DNA from 2 places in the Paenibacillus sp. FW101-FHT12H11 genome. Region 1 is predicted to be linked to the other one. Evidence: riboswitches for the same ligand, from Rfam matches in the RefSeq annotation. Region 1 holds a riboswitch; the other holds the start of a gene.
The links. Region 1 has a riboswitch for cobalamin ahead of AC3WTJ_RS26710 (ABC transporter substrate-binding protein). Riboswitches for the same ligand answer to the same signal wherever they lie in the genome.
Positions count from the first base shown of each region.

Region 2: another riboswitch for cobalamin. It lies ahead of AC3WTJ_RS05550 (DUF4430 domain-containing protein); the one in region 1 lies ahead of AC3WTJ_RS26710 (ABC transporter substrate-binding protein).

Region 1 covers NZ_JBYTCO010000009.1:137,729-153,243, reverse strand. The annotation lists gene AC3WTJ_RS26765 (endonuclease MutS2) at 1-2,106, shown strand, start outside; gene AC3WTJ_RS26760 (PspA/IM30 family protein) at 2,245-2,925, shown strand; gene AC3WTJ_RS26755 (DUF350 domain-containing protein) at 3,041-3,460, shown strand; gene AC3WTJ_RS26750 (hypothetical protein) at 3,597-4,097, shown strand; gene AC3WTJ_RS26745 (MFS transporter) at 4,218-5,531, shown strand; gene cysK (cysteine synthase A) at 5,613-6,521, shown strand; gene AC3WTJ_RS26735 (hypothetical protein) at 6,670-6,939, shown strand; gene AC3WTJ_RS26730 (Lrp/AsnC family transcriptional regulator) at 7,118-7,609, shown strand; gene AC3WTJ_RS26725 (aminotransferase class I/II-fold pyridoxal phosphate-dependent enzyme) at 7,625-8,830, shown strand; gene AC3WTJ_RS26720 (aspartyl-phosphate phosphatase Spo0E family protein) at 8,898-9,164, shown strand; gene AC3WTJ_RS26715 (hypothetical protein) at 9,227-9,757, shown strand; cobalamin riboswitch at 9,789-9,949, shown strand; gene AC3WTJ_RS26710 (ABC transporter substrate-binding protein) at 10,100-11,119, shown strand; gene AC3WTJ_RS26705 (FecCD family ABC transporter permease) at 11,120-12,157, shown strand; gene AC3WTJ_RS26700 (heme ABC transporter ATP-binding protein) at 12,163-12,939, shown strand; gene cobT (nicotinate-nucleotide--dimethylbenzimidazole phosphoribosyltransferase) at 12,963-14,045, shown strand; gene cobU (bifunctional adenosylcobinamide kinase/adenosylcobinamide-phosphate guanylyltransferase) at 14,073-14,654, shown strand; gene cbiB (adenosylcobinamide-phosphate synthase CbiB) at 14,678-15,515, shown strand, end outside.
Region 2 covers NZ_JBYTCO010000001.1:1,329,014-1,344,528, forward strand. The annotation lists gene glyA (serine hydroxymethyltransferase) at 1-334, shown strand, start outside; gene AC3WTJ_RS05545 (NUDIX domain-containing protein) at 416-934, shown strand; cobalamin riboswitch at 987-1,186, shown strand; gene AC3WTJ_RS05550 (DUF4430 domain-containing protein) at 1,356-7,352, shown strand; gene AC3WTJ_RS05555 (S-layer homology domain-containing protein) at 7,452-9,089, shown strand; gene AC3WTJ_RS05560 (DUF4430 domain-containing protein) at 9,103-10,023, shown strand; gene AC3WTJ_RS05565 (energy-coupling factor transporter transmembrane component T) at 10,020-10,910, shown strand; gene AC3WTJ_RS05570 (ATP-binding cassette domain-containing protein) at 10,883-13,360, shown strand; gene AC3WTJ_RS05575 (LysR family transcriptional regulator) at 13,371-14,276, shown strand; gene metE (5-methyltetrahydropteroyltriglutamate--homocysteine S-methyltransferase) at 14,415-15,515, shown strand, end outside.

The sequences.
Region 1 (15,515 bases):
CCGGCTGAATTGCTGGACATATCGACGACGATGTTTGGTACCCGCAGATTGAAAAGATTTATACTGGCTGTTCACGAGGAGTATTCAATCCCGATGCTCAAGGGGCAGGTTGAGTTACTGACCGAGAATAAATCCTTGGAAGATAAAATTAATAGCTGCATTGATGAGAATGCTGTTGTTGTCGATAGCGCAAGTGTTGAATTAGGCCGCGTGCGCAGTGAGCTGCGTACAGGCGAGAGCAGAGTGCGTGAACGCTTGGAGCAAATGCTCCGCAACTCGTCGGTACAGAAGATGCTGCAGGATGTGTTGATCACGATCCGAAACGATCGTTACGTGATTCCGGTCAAATCCGAATATCGTTCTAACTTCGGCGGGATGGTACATGACCAATCGGCTTCGGGAGCGACCCTATACATTGAACCTGACGCTATCGTTCAGCTGAACAATAAGATTCGCGAGCTTAAGTTCAAGGAAGAAGCGGAAATCGAGAAGATTTTGCGCGCCTTAACTGCGCTTGTCGCTGAACAAGTTGATGTCCTTGTATATGATGTAGATCAATTGGCTGAGCTCGATTTTACATTTGCCAAAGCGGGCCTGGCCAGGGAACTAAAAGCTACGATGCCAAGGTTGAATGACCGCGGCTTTATCAAAATCAAGCGCGGGCGTCATCCGCTAATCGCGGCAGATATCGTTGTTCCGCTTGATTTGGAGTTAGGGAATGATTTTACGCAAATTATTGTGACCGGACCGAATACAGGGGGAAAAACAGTCTCTCTCAAAACGGTTGGTTTATTAAGTTTGATGGCGATGTCCGGCTTGTTTGTACCCGCGGAAGAAGGCAGTCAGTTATGTGTATTCGATGCGATTTATGCCGATATTGGGGATGAACAGAGCATCGAGCAGAATCTAAGTACATTTTCGAGTCATATGACAAATATCATCAGTATTTTACGGGATATGACGCCTAAAAGCTTGGTCCTGCTGGATGAGCTTGGAGCAGGTACAGATCCAGCAGAAGGCTCTGCCCTGGCGATTTCAATTCTTGATTATATCCACCAAATAGGCTGTCGAATCATTGCAACGACCCACTACTCGGAGCTTAAGGCTTACGCGTACCAAACGCGCGGCACGATAAATGCGAGCATGGAATTTGATATCCAAACGTTAAGCCCAACTTATCGTTTGCTTGTAGGGGTTCCAGGGCGAAGCAATGCGTTTGCCATTGCGGAACGTTTGGGCTTGTCACGCCGAATTATTGAGCATGCGCGCACCCAGGTCGGCGAAGAGGAGAAACGCGTAGAGTCGATGATCGCGTCTCTCGAAGAGAACCGCTTAATCGCGGAAGCGGAGCGCGAGAGCGCCGAGAGGCTGCGGCGCGAGGCGGAAGAGATGCGCCGGGCGTTGGAGGCGCAGCAGCTCAAGTTCGACGAGCAGCGCGATAAGCTGCTCGAGAAAGCCGAACGCGACGCGCGTGAGGCTGTCGCCAAGGCGCGCCGCGAGGCGGACGAAGTAATCGCCGACCTGCGGCGCATGGCGCAAGAAGAAGCCGGTGGGGTCAAGGACCACCGGCTGGTTGAAGCGAAGCGCCGCCTCGATCAGGCGGCGCCTGAACTGCGCGAGAAGCAGGTTCGCGCAGCGAAGAAGCGGCCGGAGAGAATCGAGGCCGGTGATGAAGTGCGTGTCGTGAGCCTGGGTCAGAAGGGTCACGTGGTCGAAATCGTTAGCGCTACGGAAGCGACTGTGCAGCTGGGGATTATGAAGATGAAGGTTGAGATAGCCAACCTCGAGAAAATCGGCAGTACGGCTCAGAAGAAGCCGGCTCATCAGGTGGCGACCACCGTCAAACGAACAAGGAATGACAGCATTCGTATGGAGTTGGATATGCGCGGGCTGAACATGGAGGAAGCGTTGATTGAGGCAGATCGCTTCCTGGATGAATCGTTCCTCGGCAATCTGGGGCAAGTATACCTGATTCACGGCAAAGGAACAGGCGTGCTCCGCACAGGCATGCAGGAGTATCTGCGCCGCCACAAACACGTGAAAAGCTACCGTATGGGGAACTACAATGAAGGCGGAGCCGGAGTGACCGTAGTGGAATTGAAATAACTTTTAAAAATATTTTCAACTTTTTGAAACTCATTCTTTGGGACTGCGTATTTAATGTGTGTAAGCACCGGTGATTAGAAAACAAAACGCAATACCAATTATAAAATAAATAAGGATTAACCTTAGGAGGAATTCAAAATGGGTATTTTTAAAAGACTGCGTGATATGACAATGGCTTCGATCAATGATTTGCTGGACAAAGCAGAAGACCCTGTCAAAATGTTAAATCAGTTTTTGCGTGACATGGAAGAAGACATTTTGGAAGCAGAATCCGCAGTAGCTAAGCAAATCGCGATCGAAAAGAAATTCAAACTTCAGTTCGAAGAAGCAGAAGAAATGGTTACCAAACGGACAGAGCAAGCGATGAGAGCTCTTGAAGCCGGCAATGAAGATTTGGCCCGTCGCGCGCTTGAAGACAAGAAAGAGCAGCAAGTTCGTTTCGATGAGTTGAAGCGTCAATATGATCTTGCCAAAACCAATGCGGATCAACTTCGCGGCCAGTTGACGGAGATGAAAGACGAGTTCAACAAAATGAAAAACAAAAAAGATTTGTTGATTGCCCGTGCTGAAACAGCCAAAGCGCAAAAACAAATCAATCAAGCGATGTCCGGATTCGGTACAGACAACGCAGCCAAAGGCTTTGACCGCATGAGCGAGAAAGTCCTTCAAATGGAAGCTGAAGCGCAAGCAAGCGGCGAGATTCGTTCCAAAAACCGCAGCTTGGATGATGAGCTCGAAGGACTTGGCGCCAGCAAAAGTGGCATCGATGATGAATTGGCCGCTATGAAAGCAAAGCTTGCTGAAAAAAAACAATCTTAATGATATACTAATAGTACCTGCGAGAGACTGAGCCAAACTCAGTCTCTTCTACCGTATATAGGGATTTTTAAATCAACGTTTAAACTCTCTACGTGGAAGGAAGGCAGGAGACGAAATGAATGAAGAGGTGGATGTGTTGCTGAGTAATCCGTATTTATCGACGCTTGCATTTTTTGCAGTAGCTGTCATCGCCCTTGTGGTATTTTTAACAATTTTCGAAATGGTCACGAAGTATGATGACTGGGCGGAGATCAAAAAGGGCAATCTCTCTGTGGCAATGGCGACAGGCGGGAAAATTTTTGGGATTTGCAACTTGTTCCGGTTTTCCATTTTGAATAATGACACGATGATTCACTCTCTCATTTGGGCAGGCTACGGATTCTTGCTGTTGCTAGCAGCCTACTTCATTTTTGAGTTTTTAACGCCTTATTTTAAAATTGATGAAGAAATCAAAAAAGATAACCGCGCTGTAGGGTTCTTGTCTTTGACGCTATCTGTCTCCTTATCTTACGTAGTAGGCGCATGCGTAACCTAGAATCATACATAGTCTTGGAGGCTCGAACATGAAATACCTGTGGGGCACCTTGTTTGCTATTGCATTTGTGTTTATGGCGGCAGGGATTTATTATTTAATGAAATTTGCTTGAGTGCAATAGATGGAGGATTACGTCATGAGTGCGAATGAAGAAGTGGTTTGTCCTTGGTGCCAAACAGAAATCGTTTGGGATCCTGAGATTGGGCCGGAGGATGAATGTCCGCATTGTTTTAACGAGTTGAAGGATTATCGCAGTATTGATTTGAAAGTGAAATTAACGGGTCAACCGCTCCGGTTTCAAGATCAGGAGTTTCCGGATGCGGATGAGGATTTGTCTTTGGCATGGGATGACTCAGATGAACCGCTTGATAAATATGGAGAAAAGGTACAGCATATCACAGACGAGCAGGAAGAAGCGCCGGAGTGCTCGAATTGTCATGAACTGCTTCTGCTCGCTGGGAACGAAGTTGTAAACGAAACTTCCTTCACGCCAACCATTCCAAAAACGCTGGGCAGCGCGTTCCTGACGGCTCCGTTCACGATGAATGTGTATGTGTGCCCGTCCTGTTTTAAAGTTGAAAAAGTGTTGTCCGATACAGATCGACTATTGATGGTTGAACGCATTAAATCGGAGTAAAAAGGAAACCGAGTCCTCGTGGATTCGGTTTTTTTATATGGAATACCTCATATTTTCACCCGAATGGGGAAGTTTAACTAGAACTATTTCGTTTCCGCGGGGAAAGGTGAGGAATTATTTATGAACAATGATCAGAGTATGCAGCGAATGCATCCAGGTAAAGGGAAAGAACGACAGAAGGGCAATTATTTCGAAGAGCGCGATCAACAACCTACTGATCATAACAACCCGGCTAAAAAAGGGCGATTAGATTCACAAGCGATTCTTCTGATTATCGTTCATACGCTATTTGGGAGCGCAAACGCGCTATCGGGAACTTTTGTCGGCGTCTATTTGTGGAAAGCCAAAAATGACTACACGCTAATTGGTTGGTTCACGTTAGCGACTCATTTGACGATGGCCATCACCTTCTGGTTAGCAGGGAAATGGGTGAAGGAACATAATAAAATGAACTGCTTGCGCATCGGCGTAGCTATTTCTGCCGTATTTTATATGTTGGTTCTTTGGCTGGGAGCGAACAGCTTTCAATATTTTGTATGGCTGGGCATCGTGCAAGGAATTTCTGCAGGCTTGTTCTGGGTTGCCTTTAACGTTGTTTATTTTGAAGTAACGGACCCTGACAATCGGGATCGATTTAACGGATCGGTAGGCTTGCTCGGAGCTGGAGCGGGCATCATTGCGCCATGGATTTCTGGCTTATTGATTGTGAATTTAGGCGATATCAAAGGTTATCGATTAATCTTTTCCATTTCACTTGGCATCTTTCTGCTTGGCGTAGTGATTAGTTTTTTTCTGAAAAAGAGAAAAGTACAAGGTACTTACGAGTGGATGTTTCCTATTCGAAGCCTTAGGAAAGCGGAAACGCCTTGGAAGCGCGTCAGTTTGGCGTTGGTTTTTCAAGGGGTTAGAGAAGGCGTCTTCGGTTTCATGATCGCTCTGCTTGTTTATATTTCTACATCGAGTGAAGCGAGTCTGGGGAATTTTGTGCTGATTACGTCAGCGGTTTCTTTAGTTAGCTTCTGGGCGGCAGGCCGGTTTATAAAACCGAGGTTCCGGAAGGTGAGCATGTTTATCGGCGCAGCTATGGTGGTAGCGATTATTCTTCCTTTTTTCTGTAAAATGGGTTACAGCACTTTACTTCTTTTCGGATTGGGGTCAGCCCTTTTCTTTCCTATGTATTCCGTACCGATGGTATCGGCCGTATTTGATTTGATTGGTTCTACGGAAGAAAGCGCCAGGCAACGAGAGGAGTATATCGTGCTTCGTGAGCTTGCCTTGAATGTGGGCAGGGTCTCCGGGGTTCTGCTGTTCATTTGCGTAATTTCGTGGAGCAAGGCCCCACTTGTCATTAATGTGCTTTTATTAATCATCGGCAGTTCTCCCCTTTTTAGCTGGTATTTTATGAAAAAGCAGTTATCTGTAATTAAAACTTGACATTATTAGGGCTTCCCGATAAAAATGTGGATAGTGTTGGTTAATTGGAAGAGGAGGGGGCAACCCTTGACACATAAAAAAATGGTGAACAGCATCACAGAGCTCATTGGCGATACGCCTGCTGTCCGAATTCAACGGTTGGTGGAGCCTGGCGATGCAGAATTGTATGTCAAACTTGAATATTTTAATCCAAGCGGCAGTGTGAAGGATCGGGCGGCTTTTAATTTAATCGAGCAGGCGGAGAAAAATGGGCTTCTTAGCCCGGGCGCCACGATCATCGAACCGACGAGCGGCAATACAGGCATTGGCCTCGCGATGAATGCAGCGGCCAAAGGATACAAAGCCATTCTCATCATGCCGGATAATATGTCGAAGGAACGGATTAACCTGCTCAAGGCCTATGGCGCAGAGGTCGTCCTGACTCCTGCCGCGCTGCGGATGCCAGGAGCTATCGCCAAAGCACAGGAGCTGAGGGATCACATCCCGAACAGCTACATCCCTCAGCAGTTCGAGAATCCGGCGAATCCGAGCATTCACCGGGTTACGACTGCCCCTGAGATTTTGGAGCAGATGGAAGGGCGTCTGGATGCTTTCGTTGCTACTTCAGGTACCGGAGGAACCATTACCGGAACGGGCGAGGTGCTTCGCGAGAAGCTGCCGGACATCCAGATTTATGTCGTGGAGCCGAAGGGATCTCCTGTTTTATCCGGAGGAAGCCCAGGACCTCATAAGCTGGTTGGCACGAGCCCTGGTTTTGTACCGTCTATTTTGAATACGAGCATATATGATCAGATTGTTCAAGTGACAGATGAGGACGCAATCGGTACGATGAAAGACTTGGCTAGTAAAGAAGGCATCCTCGTAGGACCATCCGCCGGTGCTTCGGTTTGGACGGGACTGCAGGTCGCTCGTAAGCTTGGAGCGGGGAAAAGGGTGCTTTGTATCGCGCCGGATACCGGTGAACGATATTTAAGTATGGATCTATTTTGATTAAAAGATAGGCGATGAATACGGCTGCTGGACTAGAATGTCCGGAAGTCGTATTTTTTTTGTAAATCGATAAAAAATATTGAATAAAAATCCACGATTGAGTATAATTATAGAAGTAGCAAAGCGATCGCAGAGAGGTGGATTTAGCTTGAAATTAGCCTATATTAATGGACATCCCGAAAATGATCAACTTCATGATTTTATACAGTCATATACAAATGAATGCATAACAACCGGTGCTCAGAACCAAGTCGACTGGAATCAGCTGGAGTCTCAGACTGTGATTTCTGTGTATGACGAAAATACGCTTGTCGGGATCGGCTGTATGGCCGGAGAACCGAGTATCCATGTGCGCCCTACGTATGAACACCGTGAAATTGAACATACCGTTGCTAAATTGCTGAAAGTTGGCATCTAAACGGGTTGTATAAATAAAAGCTGCCTGGATCAGGCGGCTTTTTGTTATTCTCATGCAAGAAAATTCATTTATACACAAATTATCTGAAAATTTGATGAGCGGAGTAATTGAATTAGGACAGCAATTCATTGTAAGATTAAAGGATGAATGAATACGATCACAGAAAGGTTGGTTAACCATGGATGCTTTGAAGCTTAAAATTCTCGAATTACTGAAAGAAGACGCCCGCCGGAGTGCGGAACTCATCGCCACAATGTTAGGAACGGCGGAGGACGAGGTGGCGCGAGCGATAAGCGAGATGGAAGCGGATAAGGTCATCGTCAAGTACGCGACAGTTGTTAACTGGAGCAAGGTAGATGACGAAAAGGTTACCGCCCTGATTGAAGTGCAAATTACGCCTGAACGCGGACGCGGGTTCGACGCTATTGCGGAACGGATCTATTTATATCCAGAGGTCAAATCTGTCTATCTCATGTCTGGCGCTTATGATTTACTTGTAGAGGTTGAAGGCCATTCGCTCAAACAAGTCGCTTCTTTTGTTTCTAACAAGCTATCGCCAATTGATCGCGTGCTTTCAACCAAAACGAATTTTATCTTGAAAAAATACAAACAAGACGGCATCATTTTCGAGGATCAGGCTGATGATCATCGGATGCTTGTCTCTCCGTAAGGAAGAGGTAAAGCCATGATCAAAAATGAGACAATCGTAGAGCCGAACAAAGTGAAATCGATGCAGGGTTACCTTGCTCCTGCCGTACGTGAAATGAAGCCTTCAGGTATTCGGAAGTTTTTTGATCTAGTAAGCAACAGCAAGGATGATATTATTTCCCTTGGTGTGGGGGAGCCGGATTTCTCAACCCCTTGGCATGTTCGTGAAGCAGCCGTTTACTCTTTGGAGCGCGGCAGAACGAAATATACGCCGAACTCAGGGATACCTGAGCTTCGCGAAGCGATTGCGGATTATTTGTATACATCCTTTAAAGTGAAATATGAGCCGTCGAATGAAGTCCTTGTGACCGTCGGAGGCAGTGAGGCCATCGATTTGGCTCTGCGCGCTTTGATTACGCCGGGGGATGAGATTCTGATTCCAGAACCCTGCTATATCTCTTATTCGCCTATTACGAGTATTAGCGGCGGCGTTCCAGTCGGAATCGAAACATTCGCGAAGGATCAGTTCAAGCTGACAGAGAAGGCACTTCGTGATGCCATTACGCCACGCTCCAAGATTTTAATTCTATGTTATCCAAGCAATCCTACTGGCGGCATTATGACCTATGAGGACTGGCTCCCTATTGCCAAAGTCGTGGAAGAGAACGATCTTATTGTGATTTCGGATGAAATTTATGCGGAATTGACCTATGGGCAGAAGCATGTAAGTTTTGCAGCTGTTCCAGGCATGAAGGATCGGACGATTCTAGTCAGCGGCTTCTCCAAAGCATTTGCGATGACTGGCTGGAGAATGGGATATGCATGCGGTCACCGAGAGTTGATTTCCGCTATGACCAAAATTCACCAGTATACGGTGATGTGCGCACCTGTGATGGGTCAAGTAGCTGCACATGAGGCTTTGACAAATGGTTTGGAAGAGAAAGACCGTATGATAGAGTCTTACAATCAACGCAGGCGCTTGGTCGTCAAAGGGTTCCGCGATATTGGACTGGAGTGTCATGAACCGCAGGGCGCTTTCTACGCCTTCCCAAGCGTTGTTGCCACAGGACTTACTTCAGACGAATTTGCCCAGAGGCTTTTATTCGAAGCTAAGGTTGCTGCCGTGCCGGGAGATGTGTTTGGTTTAGGTGGGGAAGGTTTCTTACGCTGCTCTTATGCCTATAGTGTATCTCAACTGAATGAAGCTTTAGAGAGAATTGGAAAATTTCTAAGAAATTTGTGATTCAATCTGAAAAATCTATGTTAATTATTCATGAAAACTGGTATTCTTGTAGTAAGGAGGGATGAGCATGGCTTTCATGGAATACCAACTATCAACCTATCGAAAACATCTGCAAATTAATGAACAAGATTTCGAACAACGTTGGTTGACTAAGCGTGCTAAGAAACGTAACTCCCTAAACTTATTAGAAGAAGAGATTCATTCTCTGCGACGCAGGTTAGAACAGATGGTTCTGGACGGAGAAGAAATGACATCCGAATCTGTCGTGGAACTCAGTACGATACTTGATCTCAAAATAAATGAATATATGAATAATTGGAAGAAAAGTCGGTGAAAGCCGACTTTTCTCGCGACTATCGATATATCTAGATTCGTATACGGAGGTACTCTTACATCATGAAATTGAAATTTCTAATGGTCATGCTAGTGTCAGCGCTTATGGTGATAGTTGCGGGTTGTGGAGGACCAAAGCCGGATGTTTCTATCTTTGTCATGGGTCAAAATGGATTTCCAAGTGATGCAGGTGAGAAGCTGGAGGCATCTTTGAAATCGAAGATCGGTGAAACTCCTACCGTTAAGCTGAATACCTCTCCCATTTTCTCCATGGAAAAAATGATCGTTGAATTGGCGGCAGGCGGAAACGGCATCTTTATCCTGGCGGATGACCAATTTAAAACATTAAGCAATCAAGCAGGGTTCGTATCTTTGGACGAGACGATTAACCCTTCGGATTATCCGGACGGGGTCATCGAAATTGCGGAAGAGGGCAAGCCTGCTGAAAAGCATCTGTATGGAATTCCGCTCTCAGGCAACAAGTGGATGAAGGAGCAAGGCTTCGAAGGAAAAGGACTTATTGCTTTCATTCCTGTCAATGCCCCGAAAATGGAGGAAGCTAAGCAAGTACTCAAGGTTATTGCACAAAAGTAGCAAGAAGTCTATAATCGACAATTAGATTGATAGTCAAATATGCAGCCATTGGTGCCGGCAACGAATTCACATATGAATTTCATTGCCGCTTAAAAGGGAAGCCGGTTGAAGTCCGGCGCGGTCCCGCCACTGTAATCCGGAAGAGAAGTATTGCCGGGGAGCCAGGATACCTGCCATGGTGCCGTTACGACATCCTTCGAGGAAAAGGATCGCTTTAAATCAGGAAGCAACGGATTCGTTGCTGAGCACCGCGATTTATCGTCCCCTTTGTTCCTTAGGAACAGAGGGGTTTTTTATTTGGAATTTATCGAAATTACAGGTTTCAGAGAGAGGGGCTACACCATGCAAATGAAAAAGAACGGGATCAAGAGGGCGCTCCTCTTATCGGTTGCTTTAGCGACAGCGGTTAGCTTAGCGGCTTGTGGTAAGCAAGAAGCGGAAATTACCAGTCCATCTAAGCTTGGCGGAGAGACAACGACGGCGCCTACTCCTGCTGCAACAGCAGCTGCGACATCCAAAAAGACGGCGTATCCGCTGAAAATTAAAGATGCAACGGGGAAAGAATTCACTTTTGACAAGGCGCCGGAGCGGATCGCATCGGTTTCTCCTGCAGAAACGGAAGCACTTTTTGCACTTGGATTGGATGATAAGATTGTCGGCGTCTCCGATTTCGATGATTATCCGGCAGCAGCGAAGTCCAAACCCAAATTGGGAAGTATCACGAAGCCGAACCAGGAAGCTTTGATTGCGACTAATGCGAATATTGTCTTTACGGGTGTCTCGATGAAAGCGGACACGGTTGAAAAACTGCGCGAATCGAACATCAATGTGTTTAAGGTGGAGCCCAAGACGTTGGATGATGCGATTGCAAACATTCAAACCTATGGTTTGATTACAGATCGTCAGGAACAAGCTGAGAAAATCGTCTCCAAGATGAAAGCGGATCGTAAGAAAGTTGTCGACGCCGTGAAAGATGTAAAGCAGGAAAATAAGAAAAAAGTATACATAGAATTCAGTCCGGGTTGGACCGTCGGCAGCGGCGAATTCATGGATGAGCTGATCAAACTTTCGGGTGGCATTAATGTAGCCGGCGACGGTAAAGGCTGGTATCAAATCAGCGAAGAGAAAATTATCGCACAAAACCCGGCTGTTATTCTCTTTGCGAATGGTGTCGTAGATACCAAAAACAAGATGTCGCTTGATGAAATTATCCGCACACGAAGTGGCTGGGATGCTATTGAAGCTGTGAAGAACAAACAGGTAATCGGTCTTGACCAGAACCTGCTGAGCCGTCCGGGACCGAGATTGACCGATGGACTGCTGGAAATGGCGAAAGGCATTTATCCTGAACTGGTGAAATAAATGAAAAAAAAACTAATGCTATGGGGAGGAGTAGGGGTTATACTCCTTCTTCTTTCTATTCTGGCAAGTTTATCGCTGGGAACAGCTAATCTCCCAGTACTCCAAATTGCGGGCATCCTAGGGAAGCATATTCCTTGGGCAGGCGACTACATCGACGTCACTTGGCAGCAGTCTGCGGAGCAAATTATAAATAAGGTGCGTTTGCCTCGCGTATTGCTGGGGATTCTCGTAGGGGCCTCTCTCTCCGTTGCCGGAGCTGCTTTCCAGGGCGTGCTGCGCAATCCGCTTGCAGATCCATACGCGCTGGGGGTTTCTTCAGGCGCTTCGGTCGGGGCGGCGTTTTTAATCTATTTTGGTCTGCAGATGGCTTTGTTTGGGCAATGGTCGGTTCCGATTGTTGCTTTTGTAACGGGACTTATTTCCCTTTTCCTCGTGCTTAAGCTGGCTCAGATCGATGGCAAGCTGAAGATGGAGACGCTTATTTTGTCCGGCGTTGTCATGCAGGCTTTTCTTGGCGCGATCGTTTCCTTTATGGTTTCGATTTCCAAGCAGGTCATTAATGAAATTGTTTTTTGGTTAATGGGAAGCTTGGCGATGCGGGGCTGGCCGTACATAACGATAATTTCGCCATATTTAGTCATAGGTTTAGTAGTACTGCTTAGTTATGCAAGATCATTGAATTTGCTCGCGTTGGGAGAGCGGCAGGCTTCCCATTTGGGAGTAAATGTAGAACGCACGAAGCTGATTGTTCTAATTGTTGCTACATTTATTACGGCGGCAGCTGTCTCTGTAGCAGGTGTTATCGGCTTCGTAGGGCTCATCATTCCGCACTTGGTTCGTCTGATCGTCGGTCCGGACTATCGTCTTATTATTCCTTTGTCGGCGATTGGCGGCGGTATCTATGTCCTGTGGGCGGACACGCTCGCTCGTACCTTGCTAAGTCCGACGGAGATTCCGCTTGGTGTTATCACAGCGTTTTTGGGCGCGCCATTTTTTGCCTATTTGCTACATAAGGATAAGAAAACGTTAAGAGGTTGAAAACGATGATTAAAGTGCAGCAGCTTTCCCAAAGCTTTCATGAACGGCCGGTACTTGAAAATATAAGCTTTGAGGTCCAACACGGTGAGTTTTTTGGCATTATAGGGCCAAATGGCAGCGGAAAATCGACGTTACTACGCCTTCTTTCCGGGATTGATCCGGTTAAAAATGGCTCGGTAGAGCTGGATGGTCGACCGGCGTCTGCTTATTCACGAAAGGAACTGGCCAGATGGCTGGCAGTTTTGCAGCAGGATGCACTGCCGCCGGTAGGCTTCACGATTCGCGAAGTCGTGGAGATGGGCCGTTATCCTTTTCAGAATTGGCTTGGCGAGGATACTGTGGAAGCGGAGGAATTAATCGAGGCGATTATTCGGAAACTGCAGTTGGAACCGCTTGTTGAACGAACGATTGAGCGTCTTAGCGGCGGCGAGAGGCAGCGTGTCGCGCTTGCGAAAGTCATGGCTCAGCAGCCGCGATTGCTTATGTTGGATGAGCCTACAACCTTTTTGGATATTGGGTATCAAGTGCAGATGATGGATTATATTCGTGAATGGCAGCGCGAGTCGCAGTTAACCGTAGTGGCGGTTCTGCATGACTTGAATTTGGCCGCGCAATACTGTACACGGTTAATGGTGATACATAACGGAGAATTGGCAGCGATAGGAACGCCTGATGAGATTATTACAAGCAAATTAATTACAGAGGTCTATGGAACAGAACCTATTGTTCTGCAGCACCCAACGAACCAAGCACCACAGATTTTATTGCAGCCGGGAAAATAATCAACTTGGTAACGGAGGAATGGATGATGAGTAATTTGCAAACGATGATCAACGCTATTGAGCCTATTCATGCAGATGTGGTGAAGCAGGCGAATGATCATTTGAATCAATTGACCAAACCACAGGGGAGCTTAGGCAAGCTGGAAGATATTGCGCGACAAGTTGCCGGGATTACCGGTGAAGTGAAGCCGTTGTTTGATAAAAAAGCGGTCATTGTGATGGCAGGCGACCATGGTGTTTGTGAGGAAGGCATCAGCGCGTTCCCAGCGGAAGTCACTCCGCAGATGGTGCTGAACTTCCTTCATGGCGGTGCAGCGGTTAATGTGTTGGCCAGACATGCAGGAGCAGACGTTATTTGTGTGGATATGGGGGTTAACGCGGACCTGGAGCATCCGAACCTCGTTTCACGCAAAGTAAGAAAAGGTTCACGCAACATGGCGCGCGAAGCGGCGCTTACGTTAGATGAAACCGTACAAGCGATTGAGGCGGGCATTGAGTTAGTGGATGACCTGGCTCAGCAGGGCTATCGACTTTTCGCGACCGGTGAGATGGGGATCGGCAACACAACGGCTAGCGCGGCGATTTTATGCGCATTGGGCGGTGTGGATGCTGAAATATCCGTAGGCCGCGGAACGGGCATTGACGACGCGAAATGGCTGCATAAGCGGTCGGTTGTCAACAAGGCGCTCCACGTGAACGGTCTTCGTCCGGCAAAGGACAACGCGATTAGCACAAGCGGCGATTTTGCGCTTGAAGTGTTAAGCAAGGTCGGCGGATTGGAGATCGCCGGACTGGTTGGCGTGATTCTTGGCGCAGCGAAGAATCGGTGTCCGGTTGTCGTCGACGGCTACATCTCGTCGGCGGCAGCGCTTGTGGCGAGCCGATTAGCCCCGCTAAGCGCGTCCTACATGCTCGCCTCGCACTTATCTCAAGAGCAGGGGCATGCGAAGATGCTCGAGGCCGTGGGCCTCTCTGCGATGCTGCAAATGGATATGCGCTTGGGCGAAGGAACAGGCGCGGTGCTTGCCTTTAACTTGATCGAAGCCGCAGGCAAGATCATGCGAGAGATGGCGACATTCGAAAGCGCAGGCGTGTCACGGGAGTAGACAGCAGGAGAAGGAGGCGGAGGCGCCATGGCGGTTTTGGTAACGGGCGGCGCGCGCAGCGGCAAGAGCTCTTTTGCAGAGAAGCTCGCGATGCATGGCAGCGAGCGTGGGATCTATATCGCGACCTCCCACATCTACGATGAGGAAATGAGGGAGCGGGTTCGTCTGCACCAGCAGACAAGGCTCAGTTCGGGGTATACATGGGATACCCGGGAGGAGCCGTTTCGGCTGTGCGAGCTCTTGCAGCAGCTGGACGAGAGCGGCGAGGAAGCGGTTGTTCTGGTTGATTGCTTAACACTATGGTTAAGCAACTGGCTGCTCCAGTATGAAGGCGAACAAGACGCTTCCACTTTGGTAATGAAGCAGGTTGAACAACTGGTGAATACAGTGTCAGGTTACCGTGGACGTGGACAGCTCATCATGGTAACGAATGAAGTCGGAGACGGCATTGTGCCGGAATACCCGCTTGGCCGCAGCTTCCGCGATTTGGCCGGAAGAATGAACCAGCGGTTAGCTGAGGTGTGCGAGAAGGTATTCCTGGTAACGGTAGGGATCCCTATTGAGCTGAAAAGTATGGCTTACCGGCTGGATGGAAGCAAGCAGCCTTAAGAGGATCGGTGCGGTGATAATTGATGTGGATTTATTCCTGGCAGGAGATCGTCTGTATGACGGCTGCTGCCATTGTACTGGATTGGCTCATTGGCGATCCGAGATGGCCGACGCATCCCGTTATTCTTATCGGGCGTTGGATTCGCTGGATGGAAGGGTTACTGCGCAGTAAAAGCGACTCACCCGCGAGTGAAAAATTAAAAGGAGTACTGCTTACAACTACTACTTTGGTTGTCAGTACAGGGAGTGCACTCGTCCTCGTTCTAGCCACCCGTTCGGTTCACGAATGGCTCGGTTATGCCGTCTGTACGTGGTTGATTTCAACGACGATTGCGATCAAGGGACTCAAGGATGCCGCGTATCTCGTGTACAATCCGCTGCGCAATGGCGAACTTGCCGACGCTCGCAAGTATACGGGTTACATCGTCGGCCGCGATACGGAAGCCCTGGACGAAGAAGAGCTAACGCGCGCGGTCGTGGAGACTGTGGCGGAGAACATCGTTGACGCGGTGATTTCGCCGCTCTTCTATGCGCTGATCGGCGGAGCGCCGCTCGCTATGCTGTACCGGGCATCGAATACGCTGGATTCGATGGTCGGCTACCGAAATGACCGTTACCGTCATTTCGGCTGGGCGTCGGCCCGCTGGGACGACGCCATGAACTGGATCCCGGCCAGGCTGACCGGCCTCCTGCTGATCCTCGTCGCCCTGCTGCAGCCGGGCCTCTCGGCGAAGCGCGCAGCGGCGGCGATACGCCGCTTCGCGCATCTGCACCCCAGCCCGAACAGCGGAATTCCGGAGTCGGCGGTCGCCGGGGCACTCGGAATTGAGCTTGGCGGGCTGAACGTCTACGGCGGCGTAG
Region 2 (15,515 bases), on a different contig from region 1:
CGGAGGCACAGATAACCACTTGATGCTGATCGACTTGCGTAGTCTGGGCATCACTGGTAAAGAGGCGGAACATTTGCTGGATGAAGTAGGCGTAACGGTAAACAAAAATGCGATTCCTTTCGACCCTGCGAAACCGATGGTTACAAGCGGAGTCCGCATCGGAACTCCAGCGGTTACCGCCCGTGGCATGGATCAAGAAGCTATGAAAACAATTGCCAAAATTGTGGCGTTAACGCTGAAAAATCCTGCGGACGAAGCTGTGCATAACCAAGTACGGGGAATGGTCAGTGATCTGACAGCGCAATTCCCCTTATATCCAGGGTTGAGCTACTAAATTTAGGTTTACATCTGGGCCTAGTATTTGATCTTTGGATCAAATACTTTTTTTATTATTAGAAAAAAAGTTGGTGGCATAGTGAAGTATGAATTTCCAGGTGCTTTACAGAATCAAAAGATTATTTTATCCAGGGAATGTCTCATTGAAGAAGCAAATTGTGTCCTGATTTGTGCATTCTATCAAGGCAGACTGGTTCTTGTTCGACATAACAGCCGGGGGTGGGAGTTGCCTGGAGGGAAGAGAGAGAAGGGTGAGTCCGTTCTTCAAACGGTTCGAAGGGAGATGCAGGAAGAGGCTGGAGGAGAACTCGATGCGATTGAGAGAATTGGGCAATATCTGATTTTTGAAAATGACCATCTAGTATTTGTGAAAAATATTTATATTTCCACAGTCCGTGTTCTTGGAGCGCTCCCGGGTGGATTTGAGACGGATGGTATCATGCTGGTGGATGCTATTCCAAAGCAAGTTGAGATTATGAATGACGACACATTTAGTCCTTATATGAAGGATAATGTCTATATGATTGTATCCGAATGGATTAAGAATCATCGGTTTATTAGAGATAGTTTCAAGGCTTGTCCCGAAGCTATGAAATAAATTATGAAGTAGACAAAACGAAATAAACGATATAACATTAGCGATGACAAAATATAATATGCTAAATAAGGGTGTAAGCATACGATTTGGATGCTTGCTTAATAGGGAAGTTCGGTCAAAGCCGACGCGGTCCCACCACTGTAATTGCCGAGTAACTCTTTCATATGCCACTGACTTGTTCACGAGATTGGGAAGGCGAAAGAGAAGCGATGACGCATGAGCCAGGAGACCTGCCTTTATTTATAGTATGTTACTAATTCTTTGGGGGTGGGAATTAGCAACAAAAGATTATGCTAAGGCATAATTCTTACTATGACACATGTTATTTGTGCGTACTGATGGATGTACAGCCACCCTAGTTTTATTAGGGTGGCTTTTTTGCGCGGTTGTCCAAATTTGGTAGGAAAGAGGAATGACAAGAATGAGTCATCGTTATGCTTCAAAGCCGTTTATTGCACTTTTTATGTCTTTTGTACTCTTATTTTCTTCGCTAGGGGTTTTGGCAGGACCGAGCAGTCAAGCTCTTGCCAGTACAACAGGCCCGAGCTCAATCCGTGAATGGTTGCCAGCACCGGGGCAATTCGTTAACGAGGCTGCTTGGGGAGGAACGGGCGATGTTAACTCGAAGTGGACGAACACGCCCGGTTCTACGGGAGTCTCCCTCGGTTCTTTTGGAGGAAGCGTCGTCTACAAATTTGATGAGCCGATTCAGAACAATCCCAAAAATCCGTACGGCGTGGATTTCACCGTATTTGGAAATGCCTTCGCTGGTAACGAAGAACCCGCCGGTGTGGCTGTAGCACAGGACGATGGGACAGGTAATCCGGGCCCGTGGTTTTATATTGCTGGATCCGAGCATTACGAAGACAGCACAATTTGGGATTATAGAGTTACTTATACGAATCCCGAGCCGGATTTTACAAGCCCTAATGGTGTCAACGTGCCATGGGTTGATAATCAGGCAGGCAGTGGGGATGTAAAAACCAATGCTTATCATAAACATGCGTATTATCCGATACCTGCAAATTACCCCAATGCCCCATCGGATTTTAACAACCAATCGTATACTTATTCCGGTGTGAAAATAAATGTTAGAAAAAATGCTTTCGGTTATCCCGATACGCACGCGAACGGCAGTGCTCCCTATGATGTTCCTGCTAATCCCTATCTAACATCGCCAGTCAAAGGTGACCCTATTGATATTAGCTGGGCTGTTGACAGTACTGGTAAACCTGTTAATTTAACGAATGTCAGCTTTGTTAAAGTTTATAATGCAGTTCAAATAGACGGTGGTGCCCTGGGTGAAATAGGTGCCGAAGTTACTTCTCTGCAGAAGGTATCCGTCAATGATGCGGTTTATGATACTGACGATCTTTCAAGCATCGTATTGTCAGGGGTTGGTGCTGACGTAACGAAGCAAGTTACCGTTACTTCTGGTGTTTATGTCTATGAGGATATCCGAATCAATGCGGATAAAATTAAGGTTACGGCTAACGGCACAGCAAGCCAAATTTTCGTCAATAATAAAAGCGGTACTTCAGGTACATTAATTGACAAAGAAATTACATTGAGCGCAAATAAGGCTAAGATTGTTAGAGTTATTGCTCAAGAAGGCATAAATACCCCTAAGATTTACTACTTGAGTATTATAAAAGAGGCCAATAAAACGGCGTTGAATGCCTCGATTACTGATGTTGAGAGCATGACAAAAGGTAATTATTCAGACACGAGTTGGCAAGCGCTGCAAGATAGTTTGGCAGCAGCCAAACAAGTGGCTGCGGACAGTACGGCAATTCAAGATCAGGTTGACGTCACGTTAGCTAATTTGCTAGCAGCCGTGCAAGGCCTGCAAAATAATGCTCCTCCTACAATTGCGGTTTCTGTCATCGTAAATGGTTTCAGCGCAACAGCTGGAAAAATCGTTAACTTAGCTAAAACAGACACTATTGTTGAAGATGGCTCAACAGCTGCAGCTGCGATTCAGAAAGTACTAGATGCAAATCGGATCTCCGTCGTTAATGCAAGCGGGAATTACATCACGAAAATAGGTGATTTGGCTACAGGTGATGGTGGTACCAAAAGTGGTTGGATGTATTTGGTCAACGGACAATTTGCCGATGTTGGCATCGCGGATTACAAATTAAAAAGCAGTGACGTTATCTCACTTGTTTACACAGATGACTATGAGCAAGATATAACAACAACAGCCAATAAAACGGCACTGGATGCAAAAATTGCTGAACTTAATGCTTTGCAGCAGGGCAACTATACAGATGCGAGCTGGCTTGTATTGCAAAGCAGCTTAACATTCGCAAAAGCAGTATCTGCAAATACCAATGCAATTCAATATCATGCAGATAGCGCGTTAGCCAAAATAAATGCAGCCTTTCAAAACTTAGTCACGACACCTACGGATCCACAAACGATTGCTGTTTCATTCACTTTGAACGGCACTAGTGCTGCTGCTGGTAAAAGTGTCACTTTGCCGAAAACAACCGTAAATATTGAGCCAGGTCATACGGCAGCTTACGTGATTGAGAAGGTATTAAATGAAGCAGGTATTTCCTTTGTCAATGAAAATGGCGCCTATATTTCAAAGGTTGGAAATTTGGCTGCCTTTGATGGGGGACGTTACAGCGGCTGGATGTATTCCGTTGATGGCGTTGATCCAGATGTCGGAATTGCCAGCTACATATTAGACCATAACGCCGATATCGTGCTTCGCTATACGGATAATTACTTGGATGAGAATCCGCCAACAACGCCGGGTAATATTACGGTATCTGTCATCGTAAATGGTTTCAGCGCAACAGCTGGAAAAATCGTTAACTTAGCTAAAACAGACACTGTTGTTGAAGAAGGCTCATCAGCTGCATTTGCGATTCAAAAAGTATTAGCTGAGAAACAGATCCCCGTTGTTAATGCAAGCGGAAATTACATCACAAAAATAGGCGATTTGGACACAGGTGATGGTGGTACCAAAAGTGGCTGGATGTACTTGGTCAATGGCCAATTTGCCCTTGTTGGCATCGCGGATTACAAATTAAATAGCGGTGACATCATTTCACTTGTTTACACAGATGATTATGAGCAAGATATAACAACAACAGCCAATAAAACGGCACTGAATGCAAAAATAACTGAACTTGATGCTTTGCAAAAGAGCAACTATACAGATGCAAGCTGGCTTGTACTGCAAAATAGCTTAACACTTGCAAAAGCAGTTTCCGCAAATATCAATGCTATTCAATATCATGTTGATAGTGCATTAGCCAAAATAAATGCAGCCTTTCAAAACTTAGTCACAGCAACAGTTCCAGTGGATCCCAATGACCCGTCCGGCGGTCAGCCTTCGGCAGGTGAAATTCAAGCGGCAATTAATGCTGCTTCTAATTATTTCCTCTCCAAACCAAGCGGAATAAGTTCAGACTGGAGCGCGATAGGTTTAGCACGCACGGGTAATAAGCTTCCCTATACGTATTATCAAAAACTAGCCAATAGTGTTTCAAGTTCCAAAGGAGATTTTAATTTAGTTACTGATCTTGAACGGTCGATCCTTGGTATAACGGTTACTGGCGGTGACGCATCCCAAGTTGAAGGTTTTAACTTGATTGAGAAATTGTACAATCACAGCAAAATGACCGCCCAAGGCATTAATGGTTTAGTTTATGCTCTGCTGGCACTTGATTCCAAAAATTATTCTGTACCGGATAATGCCGAATGGACAAGGCAAAAAATTATCAATCAAATTATTTCTAAACAGAATCAAGACGGTGGCTTTGCTTTAGGCACTGGTAAAAGTGATCCTGATATTACTGCGATGACCTATACTGCTTTAGCACCGTATGCGGACAATCAAGCTGTAGTTCAGGCAGACACCCTTACAAAAGCAGCAAATTGGTTGTCTCTGAACCAACAATCCAATGGGGGCTATCTTTCATATGGAGTGGATAGCAGCGAAAGTGTCTCTCAAGCCATTATTGCGCTATCCTCGAATAACACAGATCCAGCAAGTGCGAAGTATGCAAAAAATGGTGTTAATTTACTTGATAAGTTATTCAAGTTCCGTTTGCCAGATGGAAGCTTCTCGCATACCATGCAACTTCGATCGGATGCAATGGCTACGGAACAAGCACTTCAAGCGCTAGCAGCCTATAAGATTTTTAAAGAAGGCCATGGAGAACGGTTGTATGACTTCACCAAATCACTGCCTGGGTTGGAGGACCCGGCACCCATTCAAGTGCCCCTACCGAGCGGTGATCAGCCTAAAGTAGTTATTCCATCTGATAATCAGAACTATCTCATTCCCATAACGAGTGCAGATGCAAATAAATTAGTTACAGTGGAAATTCCAAAAGATAGTCATTCAAAAGTCCGATTGGATTTGCCAACAGGAACAAGTTTGCCCAGAATTGAGGCAGTCAAAGGCGATCTATCCGTTGTTATTCCAGCAGGCGCCCAGATTACAAGCGGTCAATCATCCGCATTGGAACTGATTACTACCAATGATACCTCGGATGCTACATTGAAAAATGCTTTGAATACGGTAATTTCCAGCGGGAAGAAGCTCGATACGGTGTATCATGCGATTACCCTTGGGGGCAATGATCGCATAGAATTTGATCAATTTGTAACTCTGGTTATTGCGGGTATGAAAGGCAAAGAAGCTGCCTATATTCAGAATGGATCAACGAAATCAATCGAGAGGTTCTCGAGCGACGCTGAGGGATTGGCTAGTGGTAAAAATGAGTATGCGTACGATAGTGGTAATGACCTTATCATTAAAACGAAGCATTTTACAGACTTTGTCGCTTTTACTACGAACGATGTTACTACTGGTCCAGGGAATGGCGGTGGAGGCACTACTCCGCCAGCAACAAAGTATGTAACGCTATCAGTAGATAAGCTTACAATTAATAAAGGTTATGTCGTTTCTGAAACTAGCGTAGAACTGAAGGCTGATGATACGGCTTGGAGTGTGTTAGAAAGAGTTCTCAAAACACGCGGAATCAACTACAGCGCTTTATGGAATGAAGATTACGGAAGTATATATGTTCAATCGATTGACGGGGATGGCGAATTCGACCACGGCAGCCAAAGTGGATGGATGTACAATGTGAACGGAGCCTATCCAGGATACGGGGCAAGCTCGTACGTGCTTAAAAATGGGGATAATGTGCAGTGGCGTTATACAACGGATCTTGGAAAAGATGTAGGTGAGGAGTCAGCGGGAGGTCCAATCGTTGGTAGTCCGACAGGGCAGAAGCCGATCATTAACATTCCTTCGGATCTTGCACAAGATTACACGTTAAATATCTCAGATGACCTGAAAAATAAAGAGTTAATCACCGTTAACATTCCTAGTGTGAATCACAAAGTATTTTTTAACTTAGAGACGGTTAAAGACAGTATTCCATTGATTAAAGCGATAAAAGGCGATATCACTCTTACGATCGATAAAGGAACAGCTTTGAAATCAGGCAATCCGAAAATTGAAGTTTTGACTTCATTAAATCGCGAGGATGCCAATCTCCAGAATCTTGTGAAAGGCAGCATGCAGGATATCGGCAAAAATGTGCTGAAACTCACGCATGCCTTTGCGATGGGGAATGAAAACGAATCCGTACAGTTCGATAAACCGCTCACTTTTGTAATAACAGGAGCGAAAGACGAGCTTGCCGGTTTTGTCGAGGGTACTACGTTTACGCCGATTGAACGGTACGAATCAGATGAAAAAGGCATGGAAGCAACAAAAGGCAAGGAGAAGATCACCTACGCCTATGTGAAAGATAATGATTTGATCATTAGAACGAATCACTTCACAAGCTTCTTATCCTACACAGTAGGTGCCAAGGATACCGAAACGAAACCGGTATTTGATTGGAAGAAACTTTATGCAGATTCAAATTCCGTCTCATCTTGGGCCGCTGACGCAATCAGCGAGGCATCGCAGAAAAAGTTTATCGAAGGCAACGAAGGTAAATTCTATCCACAAGCTGCCATTACAAGATCAGAATTCACCAAAATCCTGGTCAATGTGCTTGGTCTAGAGATCAAGAAAGAGAATGCGATTCAATTCCAAGACGTTGCTCAGAATGACTGGTACTACCCATACGTGAATACGGCTTATCAAGCTGGCATAATCTCAGGGTATGACGCCGAGCATTTCTATCCAAATGAGAAGCTTACTCGTGAACAGATGGCGGTTATTATCGCGAATGCTCTGTCACTTTCAAAAGCAGATCAGGATTCTGGTATTGAAGACATGGAGCAAGTATCCGATTGGGCTAAATCCAGCGTTCAGACCATTATGGCTAACGAATTAATGACGGGTTGGAATAATCGCTTCCAGCCTGGTGAAGAAGTGACAAGAGAAATGGCTATTGTCGTTGCTATGAGAGCTAATAAAAAAAGATAGTACAGAACGATAGCTTGCAGCATGCATGGAGAAGGAGCAGAACAATTTCTGCTCCTTCTCCAATATTTGATTTGAAATATTGGAGGGAGAACAATGAGAATGATGAAGAAACTTTCGGTTCTACTTCTTATTCTTTGTCTTTATTTAAGCAGTTCGATTCAAGCTTTTGCAGCGGATCAATCAGAGATTTCTCGAGCTGTTACGAACACAGCGTCCTATCTGACGAAGACCGTTTCCCAGCCGCAGGTAGGATCTATAGGCGGAGAATGGGCAGTTATAGGGCTGGCTCGATCCGGATATTCAGTCCCGCAGAATTATTATGGCGATTATTACAAAGGTGTAGAAAAGTACGTCAAGGAGCTTGGCGGCGTTTTGCATGACAAGAAATACACGGAGTATTCAAGAGTGATTTTAGCATTAACCGCTATTGGCAAAGATCCCTCCAATGTAGCAGGCTATAATCTGCTAGAGCCTTTAGGAGATTTCGACAAAACGATCTGGCAGGGCATTAACGGTCCGATTTTTGCCCTGATTGCACTAGATTCAGGCCAATATGAGATACCTGTGAACAAAAACGCGAAGACTCAAGCGACCAGAGAGATGTATATCGACGAAATTTTGGCAAGGCAGTTGGCAGATGGGGGATTTGCTTTATCTGGTAACACAGCTGACCCTGATGTGACGGGTATGGCCTTACAAGCTCTCGCCAAATATCAAAGTAGGGCAAAGGTAAAAGCAGCAACGGATAAGGCCGTTGAAGCCCTATCCAACATGCAGATTAACTCAGGGGGCTATGCTACCTGGGGAACGGAGAATTTGGAAAGCGCGGCGCAAGTTCTGATGGCTTTATGTGAGCTTGGCATCCGTCCAGATGATCGCAGATTTACTAAAAATGGCCACAACCTTGTCGACAATCTGTTAAGTTATTACCGAGAAGGAAAGGGGTTTCTGCATACAGCTGACGGCAGCGGTGAAAATCTGATGTCCACGGAGCAGGCATTTTATACATTGGTCAATGTACAAAGAGTAGATGCAGGGAAAACTAGTCTTTACAACATGGCAGATGTCAAAAAGGGCTCCCAGACGGATCCGGGCAACGGAACAATGACGCCCGAAAACGTGGGATTGCCGAATAAAAATAAAGATGTTAAGCCGAGCGTCATCACTAGTACTGGTAGAACTTTTACGGATATTCAAGGGCATGCCAATCAGAAAGCCATAGAAGCGATGGCTGCCAGAAATATTCTTAATGGCGTATCCGACACCTTGTTTGCACCGGATCGAACGATGACAAGGGCGGAATTTGCAGCCATTGTCACCAGAAGCCTTGGCCTGACACCGAAGGCAGCGTCCGTTTTCAAAGATGTCTCTGCAGATAGCTGGTATGCACCCTATGTAGGCACGGCTTACACCTATGACCTCATCCAAGGAACTTCAGAAGATACTTTTACACCTGAACAAACCATTACCCGGCAGGAAGCTGCTGTGATGGTTGCCCGTGCGGCCAAACTTTGCGGATTGGATACGAATGTGCAGGACATCGAAATCCGAGATATGCTTGCTCAGTTTACGGATTACACGAAAACGGCCGAATGGGCAAGAGCAAGTCTAGCATTTTCTTATCGTGAACATATTTTGTCTCAAGACATGATAGAGATACAACCTGAAGCGGCTGTAACGCGCAGTGAAGTATCAGATATGCTATATCAACTATTAATGAATTCTAAACTTTTGTGAAACAGGTGATCCTATGAAAATAACGAAAACGAAACTCGTTTCGGGCATCGTTATCGTGGTTGCACTCGTAGCCAGTTACCTGTTTATGGGACCGCAACCGAATATCCCAGCGAAATTGCCTGCACCAACGACGGAAGCGGCCGGGCAGCAAGTTGAAGGGAAGAGTCAGGCTGCCCAGCAGCAGCCTGATTCTTCAAAAGTTGAACCCTCAGCCGTGCAGCCATCAACGGAACAGCCGACAAACACGGTTAAACCGCCCGAAGCAGCTCCTACGCAAACGCCGGAACCAACGAAGGCAGCACCCGCTAATGAGTCCGATAAAGGCTCTCCAAAGGAAACGCCTACGCCTGTTGCCAATCAACCTGTAGGAAGCCAACCTCCTGCCAGTCAACCTGCTGACAAGCAAGAGATTGATGCTAAGACAGGTAAAGATAAATACTTAACGGAGCCTGTCCCGTCCGGCAAGCCGCTGCCGGTTGAACCTCAGAACATCAAAATTTCTGACAAGGCCATGACGGCTACCCTATCCGTTACTTGTTTGACCATATTAGATAACATGAAGCTGCTGGATAAGGAAAAAGTGGAGCTGGTGCCCAAGGATGGAATCATCCTTCCAGCGACTAAGGTAACTTTCTACGAAGGCGAATCTGTGTTTAACGTTCTGCAAAGGGAAATGAAAAAGCATAAAATTCATATGGAGTTCGTGAATACTCCCATCTACAATTCCGCCTATATCGAAGGCATCAACAATCTCTACGAATTTGATGTCGGAGAGCTCTCGGGCTGGATGTTTAAAGTGAACGGCTGGTTTCCCAATTACGGAAGCAGTCGGTATCAGTTGAAAGATGGCGACGTCATTGAATGGGTCTATACGTGTGACTTAGGACGTGACGTTGGCGACACTTATAATGCTATGGGAGCTACAAAACAATGAAAGATGCGTTCTCAAGCTATCATCCTCTTGTAAATTTCCTTTATTTTGTTATGGTCATCGCATGTTCGATGTTTTTCCTGCATCCGGCATGCCTGATCATCTCTTTGTTTTTTTCATTCGCTTACTCGATCTACTTGAACGGGAAAAAAGCGATTCGATTTAACTTTCTGGTTATGCTGCCCATGCTGATCATAACGGCGCTCATCAATCCTGCGTTTAATCACGAAGGAGTAACGATTCTAACGTATTTGGACAACGGGAATCCGCTCACTTTGGAGTCCATTACGTTTGGCGTGGCTTCGGCTGCGATGCTGATAACGGTTATCTGTTGGTTTTCTTGTTACAATGCGGTCATGACCTCCGATAAGTTCATTTATTTGTTTGGCAAACTAATCCCGGCAATGTCGCTCATTTTTTCGATGGTGCTGCGGTTCGTTCCGACATTCAAGGCCCAATTCCAAAGGGTTTCGGACTCACAAAAATGTGTGGGCAGAGATATTTCGAATGGCGGCGTGTTTACACGGGTCCGGCATGGCATCCGTATCATGTCGATCATGATAACCTGGGTGCTGGAGAATGCCATTGAAACGTCCGATTCCATGAGAAGCCGCGGATACGGGCTGAAGGGAAGAACGGCCTATTCCAATTACACGTTTGACCGACGTGATCGATGGGCTCTTGGTGCTTTAACCTTAGTAGGAGGTTACGTCTTGATAAGTTCGTTATGCGGAGCGATGTATTTCCGATATTATCCCTCGATGAAAGGGCATGGACTTTCTGCTTTTACGATTAGCGCATTAGGTGCTTATGCTGTCATGTGTGCAATTCCTTTAATTATGAATGTATGGGAGGATAGGAAGTGGAAGCTTTTGCAATCGAAAATTTAACATTTTCTTATCCTGGTAGCGATAAACGGGCACTCGACAACATCTCCTTAAAAATAAAACAAGGCGAATTCATTACCTTATGTGGAAAATCAGGGTGCGGTAAATCGACACTGCTGCGCCATTTTAAAACTGTGCTAACGCCTCATGGCCAAAGGAGCGGTCTAGTCCGCTTTGAAGGTGAGGATCTTGGTACGGTTGATACAAGAACGCAATCATCCCGGATCGGCTACGTATTTCAGTCGCCAGACAATCAGATTGTGACCGATAAAGTTTGGCATGAGCTGGCCTTCGGGCTGGAAAGCCTAGGTTATCGTACGCCAGCCATCAGGCTGAAGGTTGCTGAGATCGCTAACTTTTTCGGGATGCAAACCTGGTTTCATAAGTCCGTCTCAGAGCTCTCGGGTGGGCAAAAGCAGCTCTTAAACTTGGCCTCCGTGATGGTCATGCAGCCTTCGGTTTTAATTTTGGATGAACCTACGAGCCAACTTGATCCTATCGCTTCTTCAGATTTTCTGAATACACTGGTGAAGGTCAATAGAGAATTAGGAACAACGATCATCATTTCCGAGCATCGCTTGGAGGAACTTCTGCCGGTTTCCGACAAGGTAGCCATTTTGGATAACGGTAAAGTCATTACCTATGATTCACCCCGAACTGTGGGCAAAGTGCTTAAAGAAACGAAGGATGCGATGTTCTTCGCCATGCCTGCGCCAATGAGAATCTATTCTCACATCCCTAATGATCTGGAGTTCCCGATTACGGTTCGAGAAGGCCGGAAGTGGCTGGACGACCTGGCCCATACTTCCCATGCCATTACAACTACACCGGAAAAGACGCAAGCGAATCAAACGGGCAAGGTTGCCATTGAGCTAAAGGAAACGTGGTTTAAGTATGAGAAAACAGCCCCTGATATTGTGAAAGGCTTGTCTATTTCCGTTCACTCCGGTGAAATATATGCCATTTTAGGAGGGAACGGCGCCGGCAAAACGACCGCTTTATCTCTGATAGCAGGCTTAAAAAAGCCATATCGGGGAGAGGTTAAACTTGGTGGCAAAAAAATTCAAGATCTGTCCGACAATGAGAAATACGGCGGTTTGCTCGGGGTGCTTCCTCAGAATCCGCAAACCCTTTTTGTAAGTAAAACCGTGGAAGCGGATCTTCGCGAGATGTTCATCGGAAGAGAGGCCAACAAAGAGGTTGTGCAAGAAAAAATAGAGCAAGTAACTGAGCTATGTGAGCTTGGCGGCCTATTACACAGTCATCCGTATGACTTGTCCGGTGGCGAGCAGCAGAGAGCTGCGCTTGCGAAGATCTTGCTGCTTGAGCCTGAGATCCTGCTGTTGGATGAGCCCACGAAGGGGCTGGACAACCATTTTAAACGGAAGTTAGGCGAAATCCTTCATAGCCTCAAGCTTGCAGGAACGGCCATCATTATGGTAAGTCACGATGTTGAGTTCTGTGCATCCTATGCGGATACCTGTGCGATGTTTTTTGACGGCAAGATTGTGTCAGAAGGCACACCGCAGCAGTTTTTTACTGGCAACAGTTTCTATACAACGGCAGCAAGCCGCATGTCCAGGCATCTGATTCCCGGTGCGGTTACATCGGAAGATGTGATTAGGGCTCTTGGTGGAACTGTGCCGGAGCGGGATTTTAGTATCCGAAAGTTACCAGAATCACGGCTTACAAAAAAAGAAGCGGACTTCCCAAAAAGTGATGCAGCGGATCAAACACCGATTGATAAAAGGAAGTTATCTCAACGAACCATCATTGCATCCTTTATGATTTTGCTGATTATACCGTTAACCATCTGGTTTGGCATTTATTATTTGAATGATCGGAAGTACTACTTTATCAGCTTGCTCGTGATCCTTGAAACCATGCTGCCATTCGTGATGCTGTTTGAATCAAGGAAACCCCAAGCGAGAGAATTGATCGTGATAGCGGTCTTATGTGCCATAGCGGTAGCTGGAAGAGCCGCGTTTTTTATGGTTCCCCAGTTTAAACCGGTTGTTGCGATGGTGATTATCTCGGGCGTTTGTTTAGGCGCAGAAGCGGGATTTCTTGTTGGCGTGGTTACCGGGTTTGTTTCCAACTTTTTCTTCGGGCAAGGACCTTGGACACCATGGCAAATGTTTGCTTTCGGCATCATCGGTTTTCTGGCCGGCCTGCTATTCAAGAAAGGTATTCTAAGGAGAAATAAAGCGGCCTTATGCATCTTTGGAGGGCTAACGACTTTCTTCATCTATGGCGGTCTTCTGAACCCGGCTTCCGTGCTGATGTCCCCTGTACAGCCAACCAAAGAAATGTTCCTGTTGGCCTATCTGCAAGGAATTCCCTTTGATCTCATACATGCCGCTTCTACGGTGATTTTCTTGTATTTTATTGCGAAACCTATGCTGTCCAAGCTCGATCGAATAAAGTTGAAATATGGTCTAATTGATTCATAGGGGGATAACGATGACAACTTTGCAGCAATTGAAATATGTCATTGAGGTAGCGAACCGCAGATCGATTAATGAAGCGGCTAAAAGGTTGTTTATTACGCAGCCTAGCCTATCGAATGCGATCAAGGATTTGGAAGAAGAAATACAAATCTCCATATTTGAAAGATCCAATAAAGGAATAACACTTTCCAAAGAAGGTGTTGAATTTTTAAGTTACGCGAGACAAGTTGTCGAACAGGCTGAATTATTGGAAAGCCGGTACCTGAATGCGAAGCCTTCACCGCAGCATTTCTCAGTCTCCACGCAGCATTATGCATTTGCAGTAAATGCCTTTGTCAGCCTGATCCGGGAATTCGGATTAGATGAATATGAATTTGCGCTGCGTGAAACCAAAACGCATGAAATTATCGAAGACGTCCAAACGCTGCGAAGCGAAATCGGTATTTTATACTTGAATGAATTCAATGAAAAAGTCATAAACAAGATGCTGAAATCCGCCAATTTGCAATTTAACAGTTTATTTAAAGCGAAACCGCATGTGTTTATCAGCGTTAAAAATCCATTGGCCAGTCAGTCGATTGTCACCATCGAACAGCTCGAGGAATATCCGTATCTCTCCTTTGATCAAGGTGAGTATAATTCTTTTCATTTTTCAGAGGAAATTCTGAGTACGATCTCCCATAAGAAAAGCATACGAGTAACGGATCGCGCTACGCTCTTTAATTTGTTAATAGGTCTCAATGGTTATACGATTTCAACGGGTGTTTTGAACGCGGATTTGAACGGTAACGAGATTATTCCTGTCCCTTTGGATTGTGAGGAAACCATCCATGTGGGCTGGATATCCCATAAAAATACGATGTTAACGAAGCTAGGCGCAGCTTATGTTGAAGCGTTAAAGCAGGCAATTTCCAAGTAAACGACATGCAATTCCAAGCACTTTCGGAACGTGATCATTATAGCCCAAAACTATAGCTAGATATATGTTATTCGAATTACTTTATATCTGCGAATTTGTGATAATTTTTATATAACAAATGGAAGAGGGGTTTTAATGATGGCGAAAAGCAGTGTATTGGGATACCCGCGTATCGGTGTAGATCGTGAATGGAAGAAAGCTTTGGAAGCGTTCTGGGCAGGAAAAATCGAAGAAACAGAATTTCAAAATAAACTGCAAGAAATTCGTTTGACTCATTTGCGTAAACAACAAGAAAAAGGCATCGATTTCATTCCGGTTAATGATTTCAGTTATTACGATCATATCCTGGATACAGCCGCTATGTTCGGAATTATTCCGAAACGTTTCTCTTATGAGGGTGGCCCTGTACCATTATCGGTTTATTATGGCGTAGCGCGTGGAACGAAGGGTGCGGCAGCAAGCGAAATGACGAAGTGGTTTAACACGAACTATCACTATATCGTCCCTGAATTGGCGGATGCTTCCCCTGTACTAACCGAAAACAAACCTCTTGCAGCGTATAGAGAAGCGAAAGAGAAGCTTGGTATCGAAGGGAAACCGGTGATTGTTGGACCACTAACTTTCCTCAAGCTATCTAAAGGATACAGCACATCGGAGACGGATGCATGGTTGAAGCGGTTAGTTCCACTTTACGTCCAAGTCCTTCAAGAGCTTGCCGAAGAGGGCGTGCAATGGGTACAGATCGATGAGCCCATTCTTGTAACCAAATTAAGCCAGGAAGACCTACAGCGTTTGTCTAGTATTTATGAAACGATTGCTGCAGCCGTTCCAAGCCTTAATATCATGCTGCAAACTTATTTTGAATCGGTAGAGAACTATAATGAAATTGTCAAATTACCGGTCAAAGGAATTGGGCTTGATTTCGTGCATGGGTACACTGGCAATCTAATAGCTATTAAAGCGCTTGGTTTCCCGGCGGACAAAGTGCTGGGTGCAGGTGTCATTGACGGACGCGGTATCTGGAGAGCTTCTCTTCGGGAGAAGATGGAGCTGCTTAATGAGCTAACGGAATTCGTGTCCGCTGATCGTCTAATTGTACAATCCTCCTGCAGCTTGCTTCATGTTCCGGTAACGACAGAACGCGAGACGAAACTCACAACAGAATTGAGAAACGCTCTGGCATTTGCCGAGGAGAAGCTCGGCGAGCTTGTTCTTATAACGAAAGCATTTGCTTCAGAC